Regions from separate parts of the Haemophilus sp. HMSC61B11 genome, predicted to be linked through region 2. Evidence: riboswitches for the same ligand, from Rfam matches in the RefSeq annotation. Region 2 holds a riboswitch; the other holds the start of a gene.
The links. A riboswitch is a leader RNA that binds a small molecule or an ion and turns the genes downstream of it on or off. The one in region 2 is predicted to bind thiamine pyrophosphate.

Region 1 (4,099 bases), on a different contig from region 2:
ATCAATGTCGCTCGTAATAAATTTAATGAAGCAGCGCGTATTTATAATGAAAAAGTACGTCAATTCCCAACTAAATTAGCGGCAATGATTTTTGGTTTTAAAGCTAAACCTTACTTTAAATCAGCTGCAGGCGCTGAAAACGCACCGACTGTAAACTTTAACTAAGGTTTATCTATGCCATTCTTTTCCAGAATTCCGGTAGATAAAAAGCAAATCGAGGCGGCGATTAGTCGCCTCGAAAGCTTAAGTTCGGCTGAGTTACGTGTTTATATTGAACGCAAAGTACCAAAGGCTTCAGCACAACTGTCTGCAATGGAACGAGCTTTAGAAGTCTTTGATGAACTGGAAATGCATAAAACAGCGGCACAAAATGCCGTGTTGATTTATGTGGGATATAAAAATCATCTTTGTGCAATCGTAGGTGATAAAGGAATTCATCAATTTGTTGATGTGGCTTATTGGCAGTTACAATGCGATTTAATGATTGAGCAGTTTAAACAAAAAGCTTATACACAAGGCATTGTCGATGCGATTGATCGTATCAGTGATATTTTATCTCGCCATTTCCCTATTCAGCCTGATGATGTGAATGAATTATCTAATGAGGTAATTATTAATGGCTAAGCTTTTATCTTTTATGAAAAGTGCGGTTGTTTTTAGCCTTGTTTTTTTTGCTCAAATGGTTGTTGCGGCAGAATTTCCGCCTGCACCAAATCCTTTCCATTACATAAACGATTACACCAACACACTTTCATCAGAACATAAGCAAATTTTAGAAAATAAACTGATTGCTTATAGTAAAGAAACGAGTTCACAAATCGCTGTTGTTTTGGTTCCGACAACCGGTGAATATGAAATTGCTGATTATACCTTTGCTTTAGGTGATAAATGGGGTATTGGGCGTAAAAATCTGAACAATGGCGTGTTGATGCTGATTGCGAAAAATGATCGCAAAGTTTTTATCGCAACAGGGCAAGGTTTAGAAGGCGTACTGCCGGATGCTTTTTTATCGCAAGTCATCCGTTCGGCAATTTTGCCACAATTTAAACAAGGTCAATATGCCCAAGGTATTAATGATGGCTTAAACCAAATTATTGCGGCAAGTAAAGGCGAGTTTGATGCGGCACAAGTTGAAGAAGATGCGTTCGATAAGTACATCCCATTCTTAATGGTATTGGCATTTATTGCTATTGTATTATTTGGTGAATTCCAATATCACAAAGATGAAGTCTATATTAGCCCGAATCAACGTGACCAACTGAATAAAATCATTCGTCAAAGTACGATTTCTCGTCGCCGTGGTGGCGGTTCCGGTTTCGGAGGCGGATTTGGTGGAGGCTTCGGTGGAGGTGGTTCTTCCGGTGGTGGCTTTGGTGGCGGTGGCTTTGGCGGCGGCGGAGCTGGTGGAAGTTGGTAAGACCAAGTCTTTCACTCAGGTTCTATCTTATGCTAGAATAGCGCCCTATTCATATTTATTTGAACAAGGAACATTATGGAAACGTTAGACAAAATCAAAAAACAAATCGCTGAAAACCCAATTTTAATTTACATGAAAGGTTCACCAAAATTACCTTCTTGTGGTTTCTCTGCACGTGCATCTGAAGCATTAATGAATTGCAAAGTGCCTTTCGGCTATGTTGATATTCTTCAACACCCAGATATTCGTGCTGAATTACCGGCTTATGCAAACTGGCCAACTTTCCCACAATTATGGGTAGAAGGTGAGTTAATTGGTGGTTGTGATATTATTTTAGAAATGTATCAAGCTGGCGAACTTCAAACCTTATTAAGCGAAGTAGCGGCTAAACATCAAGCTTAATTGACGATAGATTACCAAGATAAACCTGCTTTTTAGCAGGTTTTCTTTTGCTCAAAAAATGATAAACCTGTTATAAAAATGTGATCAGATTAACATTTTTAAATGAAATAACTTGTTGATTAAATTTCCTTAAGATAGACTACATCGCGTTAGTCGGGGTGCCTCTATTAATGGCTGAGAAATACCCGTGAACCTGAAACAGATAATGCTGGCGTAGGAAACTAATCATCTCATTATGCTGTTTCGTTATGCAAAAATAAGGAGAACGCATAATGAACAAAACGCTTCCCATTTTAACCGCACTTTTTACCGCTTCCGCTTTCGCACAAGCAGCTCCTCAAACATTAGATGTTTATACTTATGATTCATTTAGTGCTGATTGGAGCGCTGGACCAAAAGTTAAAGCAGCTTTTGAACAACAATTCCCGCAATGTAAGCTGAATTATGTGGCTTTTGATAATAATGGCACCTTGTTTAACCGTGTTCGTCTAGAAGGTAAAAAAATTAAGGCGGATGTAGTGCTCGGTTTAGATAGTTATCAAATTGAGGATGCACAAAAACTCAATATTTTTGAGCCAAATAAAGTGGATTTAAGCCAGTTACGTTTACCAATTAAATGGGAAAATCACACGTTCTTACCATTCGATTATGCACAATACGCGTTTATTTATGATAAAAATAAACTGACTAATCCACCAAAGAGCTTAAAAGAATTAGTTGAGCGTCAAGATCTTAAAGTGTTATATCAAGATCCGCGTACAAGCAGTATTGGACGTGGTTTATTACTTTGGATGAATGTAGTTTATCCAGAAGCAGATGTCGCAAATGCCTGGAAGACCCTTTCTAAACATACGGTCACGGTCACCAAAGGTTGGACTGAGTCTTATGGGGCCTTCTTAAAAGGCGAAGGTGATCTGGTTTTAAGCGTAAATACTTCACCGATTTACCATATTCTTTCTGAACAAAAAGACAATTATGTGGCAACGGAATTTGCAGAGGGGAGCGTATTACAAGTTGAAGTCGCGGCAAAAGTCGCTAACCGCAATAATGCCTGTGCTGATGAATTTTTAGGATTCTTACTTTCACCGCAAGCTCAAGCGGATATTGCTAAAAATAATGTGATGTTACCCGTGGTAGAGACCAATATCGAAAGTCATATTGATGCGCTTAATTCTCGCGCAAAATCAATGCGTATTTTAGATACCACAACGGTAACAAGTGAGCAGCTGAAAGGCTGGATCAATCAATGGCAAAAAGCCTTGTCTAAGTAATCTTAATGCGCTTATTGCAACATCCGCATTTTCGTCCTCGCCATTATTTGGGCGGAAGTGCGGTCATTTTTTTCATCGTTTTACTTTATGGATTTTCCATTTCTGCGGTTTTTTCAGTAGGAAGTGGTTATGCCTTATCTGATTTCTTAAAAGACGATTATTTACATCAAGTTATCGCCTTTAGTGTCGGGCAGGCATTCTTGTCAGCCTTGCTTTCTAGCGTAATTGGAACGTTATTTGCGCGTGCTTTTTTCTATTTAGATTTCAAAGGCAAATCGCTCATTTTACGCATTTTTTCTCTCACATTTGTTTTGCCGGCATTACTGGCTATTTTCGGTCTAATTGGTATTTATGGCACTGCCGGTTGGCTAACACAACTGCTGCAAACCTTAGGTATTTCATGGAAACCCTCCATTTATGGTTTAAGCGGTATTCTCATTGCCCATTTATTTTTTAATATTCCCTTAGCTGCCCGAATGAGTTTACAGGCTTTGCAAAGTGTACCGACCGAACAGCATCAACTCGCGGCACAATTGAATATCAAAGGTTTCACATTTTTCCGTTTAATTGAATGGCCTTATTTGAAAAGCCAAATAGTGTCTGCCTTTGTACTGATTTTTATGTTGTGTTTCACTAGTTTTACGATTGTATTGGCACTGGGTGGCGGGCCACAAAATAGCACGCTAGAAGTTGCGATTTACCAAGCTATTTTCTTTGAATTTGATTTACCCAAAGCCGCACTTTTTGCGCTTGTACAATTTGCGTTTTGTTTTGCGTTATTTTCACTTTCACAATATTGGGCGAAAGCACCTGAAACGCAGATATCGCAACGTTATCGCTGGGTTTTACCTGTTTCAAGTGCGGTCAAATTTGGACATGTTTTTGTCTTATTCTCGGTGTGCTTATTTATTTTAAGTCCCTTATTCAATATTGTTTTTCAAGGTTTATCTGCAACTCAATTATTTGGCTATTGGCAAAATCCACAATTATGGAAAGCGTTTGCTTATTC
Region 2 (4,099 bases):
CATTAGATTCTGCAACCGCACAAAGCTTAAAAGTAGCGACTCATGAAGTGTTAGAAGGCTTAACACCTCGTGAAGCGAAAGTATTACGTATGCGTTTTGGTATTGATATGAATACCGACCATACACTCGAAGAAGTGGGTAAACAATTTGATGTAACTCGTGAGCGTATTCGTCAGATTGAAGCGAAAGCATTGCGTAAATTACGTCATCCTAGCCGTTCTGAGACATTAAGAAGTTTCTTGGATGAGTAATTGTTTATTTATATAAAAAGAAAAGGCAGAGATCTCTGCCTTTTTTATTTGATTAAATTTGGTTATTTACCGCAAAATCACATTCCTTTAAAATACGCGCCTTTCTTCATTTAAAAACAAAAAAGGAACTTTATGGAAGAATCTCAAGAACTCGAAAAACTACCTCGCGTGGTTACAGGTGTATTAAAAGTGGTATTAAGTTTTTCACTTATTGCTTTAGCTGTAGTATTGATTATTGCATTAGCTAAAATTACATATACGTTAGCGATCATGGTATTTAATACATCGAGTGTAGTGCCTTATGATGTTGCTGAACAAGCTGTGATGTTTTTCTTATATTTCGGTTTTATTGGTCTTATTGTGCAATATTTTAAAAGTGGCTATCACTTTCCTTTGCGATATTTTATTTATGCGGGGATTACCGCCATGTTGCGCCTGATTATCGTGAATCATGAGAGCTCCGTTGATACCATCTTATTCGCAGGCGCGATTTTAATTATGGTTATTGCACTTTGTTTAGTGTTGTATTCCAATAAAATTAAAATTTAAAAGCGCGGTCGTTTTGACCGAGATTTTGGAATGGATTATTCCGGCACAATCCATTCCACTGTCCAACTTCCCGTACCTTCAGGGACAAGAGTTTGGGTCAAATAAGGCAAAATAGCTTTCATTTGCTGTTCTAATTGCCAAGGCGGGTTAATCACCACCATTCCACTTGCGGTCATACCACGTTGATCGCTATCAGGGCGAACTGCCAATTCAAATTTCAATATTTTACGAATTCCCGTCGCTTCTAATCCTTTAAATATGCGTTTTGTTTGTTGGCGTAGTACTACTGGATACCAAATTGCATAAGTGCCTGTCGCAAAGCGTTTATAACCTTCTTCTATCGCTTTCACCACCAAATCATAATCTTCTTTTAATTCATAAGGTGGATCAATAAGCACTAAACCACGGCGCTCTTTTGGTGGAAGCGTGGCTTTGAGTTGTTGGAAACCATTTTCTGATTTTGTGGTGATATTCTTAAATTCTTTGAAATTATTGCGCAATAATGGAAAATCGCTCGGATGTAATTCGGTGAGCAAAGCGCGATCTTGTGAACGCAATAATTGGGCGGCAATCATTGGCGACCCAGCATAATAGCGTAATTCTTTGCCGCCATAATTGAGCTTCTTAATAATTTCCACATAGCGAGTAATTTCTTCGGGTAAATCTGTTCTTTCCCAAAGTCTGCCTATTCCTTCTTTATATTCGCCCGTCTTTTCTGATTCATTTGAGCTTAAACGATAACGACCGACTCCTGAATGGGTATCAAGATAGTAGAAGCCTTTTTCTTTTAGTGAAAGATTTTCTAGAATCAGCATTAATACAATGTGTTTAAGCACATCTGCGTGGTTGCCAGCATGAAAACTGTGGCGATAACTTAACATAGTTTCTCCTTTATGATGAGGAAAAGTACGCTCAAGATTGATGGTATAACTTTTCTGTAGAAAAAATATTATCACTTGAAACACTAAAACCTTTGAAGGGCTTTGAATTCAAGGGGATATTCATGATGACAGAAATTTTTATAATCCGGCAACTTATGGGAAAGCAAATTGAAAGGTTAATAATATATTATATGCTTATAGAGAATCTAGTTTTTTATTATAAATACTTTTGTTGTCTTACTTTACAAGATAAGATGTAATTTCTAGAAATTTGAATATAACACTTGAAAAGTGAGTATATAATTTAACTTATTATTTTCATTGTTTAAATTGACTCTTGAGGACTAAACAAAAAAACTAAACTAAAGTTAATGCCATTTCCTATTGTTTTATTCTTAATTGCGATATAAAATCCTCTCAAATTTTAGTCGGGGTGCCACAAGGTGGCTGAGATGATACCCGTGAACCTGAAACAGTTAGCACTGACGTAGGAAACTAATATGCCAAAATACTTTCTTATTCTTCATACCAATTTTCATTCCTTTTATATCGTTACCTTTAGTCGTTAATCCTTAGGTTAATGCGATGGTGCATATTCAGGATCTTAGTCTTGCTTTGGGAGAGCAAGTACTATTTGAACACCTTGATTTAACGCTTTTGCCTAATGAGTGGGTCAGTTTACTTGGTTACTCTGGTGTAGGTAAATCAACGCTTTTGAGATTAATTGCAGGTCTTGGAGCACAAGGGAAAGTTCAAGGCAATATCATCTTTCATCCTAATATTCGAGTAGCATGGCTACCACAAAAAGATACCCTTTATCCCTGGCTTTCAATTGTTGATAACGTCCAATTAGAAAACGTACTATTTGGGAATAAATCTGCAAACACAACTCATCAAGTAAAAGTACTACTTGAACAAGTAGGCATGTCAGAACATCTTCATAAAAGCTGTACTCAATTATCTGGAGGACAGAAACAAAGAGTGGCTCTCGCTCGAGTATTAATGCAAAATGCTGATTTAATTTTACTTGATGAACCTTTCTCTGCCCTTGACGCGATTAGTCGTTACCAATTACAAAACTTGACCTATGAATTATTAAAAGATAAATCAGTGTTATTGGTTACACATGATCCTCAAGAAGCATTACGCTTAAGCCAGCGTATTTTTGTATTACGCTCACCGCAGCCTAATCAACCCGCATTATCTGATGTTATAAAACCTGAAGGTAAAGCACCACGAGAACTTAACCAAGAAAATTTGTGGGTGCTCCAACAAAAATTATTAAATGAGTTATTAGGGGGGAAATGATGAAAATTAGCCTTCTTAAACCGCTCTTTATTGGAATTATATTGCTGTGTCTCTGGCAACTTATTGACGTATTAGGTAATTTTCCACATTACATATTTCCTTCTCCTCAATCCGTATGGTATCAATTAGTTTCTCATTCAGAACTACTTTGGCAGCATACACTAATCACCTTAATTGAAATTGGCTTAGGGCTGCTACTGGGTTTTCTTTTTGGATTATCATCAGCCCTGTTACTCTCTTTTTCACCTAAAACATCGTCATTACTGTTACCAGTTTTAGTGATTTCTCAAGCAATTCCTGTTTTTGCTATCGCTCCGATACTCGTACTTTGGCTAGGTTATGGTATGCCATCAAAAATTGTTATGGCTATTCTCATTATCTATTTTCCTGTAACTGCAGCTTGTTACGATGGCTTACGCAATACACCTCAAGCTTGGCTCGATCTCGCCAAAACGTTCAAACCTTCCCCTTTACGTTTATTACTCAAAGTACGCTTACCTGCCGCATTGCCTGCATTTGCATCTGGCTTTCGCATTGCTGTTTCTGTCGCACCAATTGGTGCTGTAATTGGAGAATGGGTAGGTTCATCAGAAGGGCTTGGCTATTTGATGATTCACGCAAACGCTCGTATGCAGGTGGATTTAATGTTTGCTGCGTTACTGATATTAGTGGCAATTTCACTTTCTTTATATTTCAGCATTGATTGGCTACTACGCCGTTTTATTTGGCACGTTTAATTCTTCATGACACAAGGAGACAAAAATGAAGAAAATCATATGTTATTTCAGTCTTTTAATTGGACTCACCGCCAGTTTTACCAGTTTAGCAAGAGAGAAAATTAGCTTAATGCTTGATTGGTATGTGAACCCTGATCACGCAGCGATCATCGTGGCGCAACAAAAAGGCTTTTTTGAAAAAAATAACTTAGACGTCGAAATTATCGAACCAGCAGATCCATCATTACCGCCTAAATTAGTTGCAGCAGGAAAAGTGGATTTAGCCATTAATTATCAACCTCAACTTTATCAACAAGTTGCAGAAGGATTACCTTTAGTGCGTGTCGGCTCCCTGATTTCCAGCCCATTAAATAGCGTAGTAGTGCTCAAAAAT

Region 1: linked by a shared signal. The riboswitch ahead of thiB (thiamine ABC transporter substrate binding subunit) and the one ahead of HMPREF3263_RS06625 (ABC transporter ATP-binding protein) in region 2 are both predicted to bind thiamine pyrophosphate.

Annotation. Positions count from the first base shown of each region.
Region 1 covers NZ_KV837971.1:395,362-399,460, reverse strand. The annotation lists gene HMPREF3263_RS06085 (LemA family protein) at 1-165, shown strand, start outside; gene HMPREF3263_RS06080 (TPM domain-containing protein) at 175-624, shown strand; gene HMPREF3263_RS06075 (TPM domain-containing protein) at 617-1,417, shown strand; gene grxD (Grx4 family monothiol glutaredoxin) at 1,493-1,819, shown strand; TPP riboswitch at 1,964-2,056, shown strand; gene thiB (thiamine ABC transporter substrate binding subunit) at 2,092-3,090, shown strand; gene thiP (thiamine/thiamine pyrophosphate ABC transporter permease ThiP) at 3,096-4,099, shown strand, end outside.
Region 2 covers NZ_KV837988.1:7,112-11,210, reverse strand. The annotation lists gene rpoD (RNA polymerase sigma factor RpoD) at 1-251, shown strand, start outside; gene psiE (phosphate-starvation-inducible protein PsiE) at 384-800, shown strand; gene HMPREF3263_RS06630 (23S rRNA (adenine(2030)-N(6))-methyltransferase RlmJ) at 836-1,681, opposite strand; TPP riboswitch at 2,101-2,192, shown strand; gene HMPREF3263_RS06625 (ABC transporter ATP-binding protein) at 2,267-2,989, shown strand; gene HMPREF3263_RS06620 (ABC transporter permease) at 2,989-3,726, shown strand; gene HMPREF3263_RS06615 (ABC transporter substrate-binding protein) at 3,752-4,099, shown strand, end outside.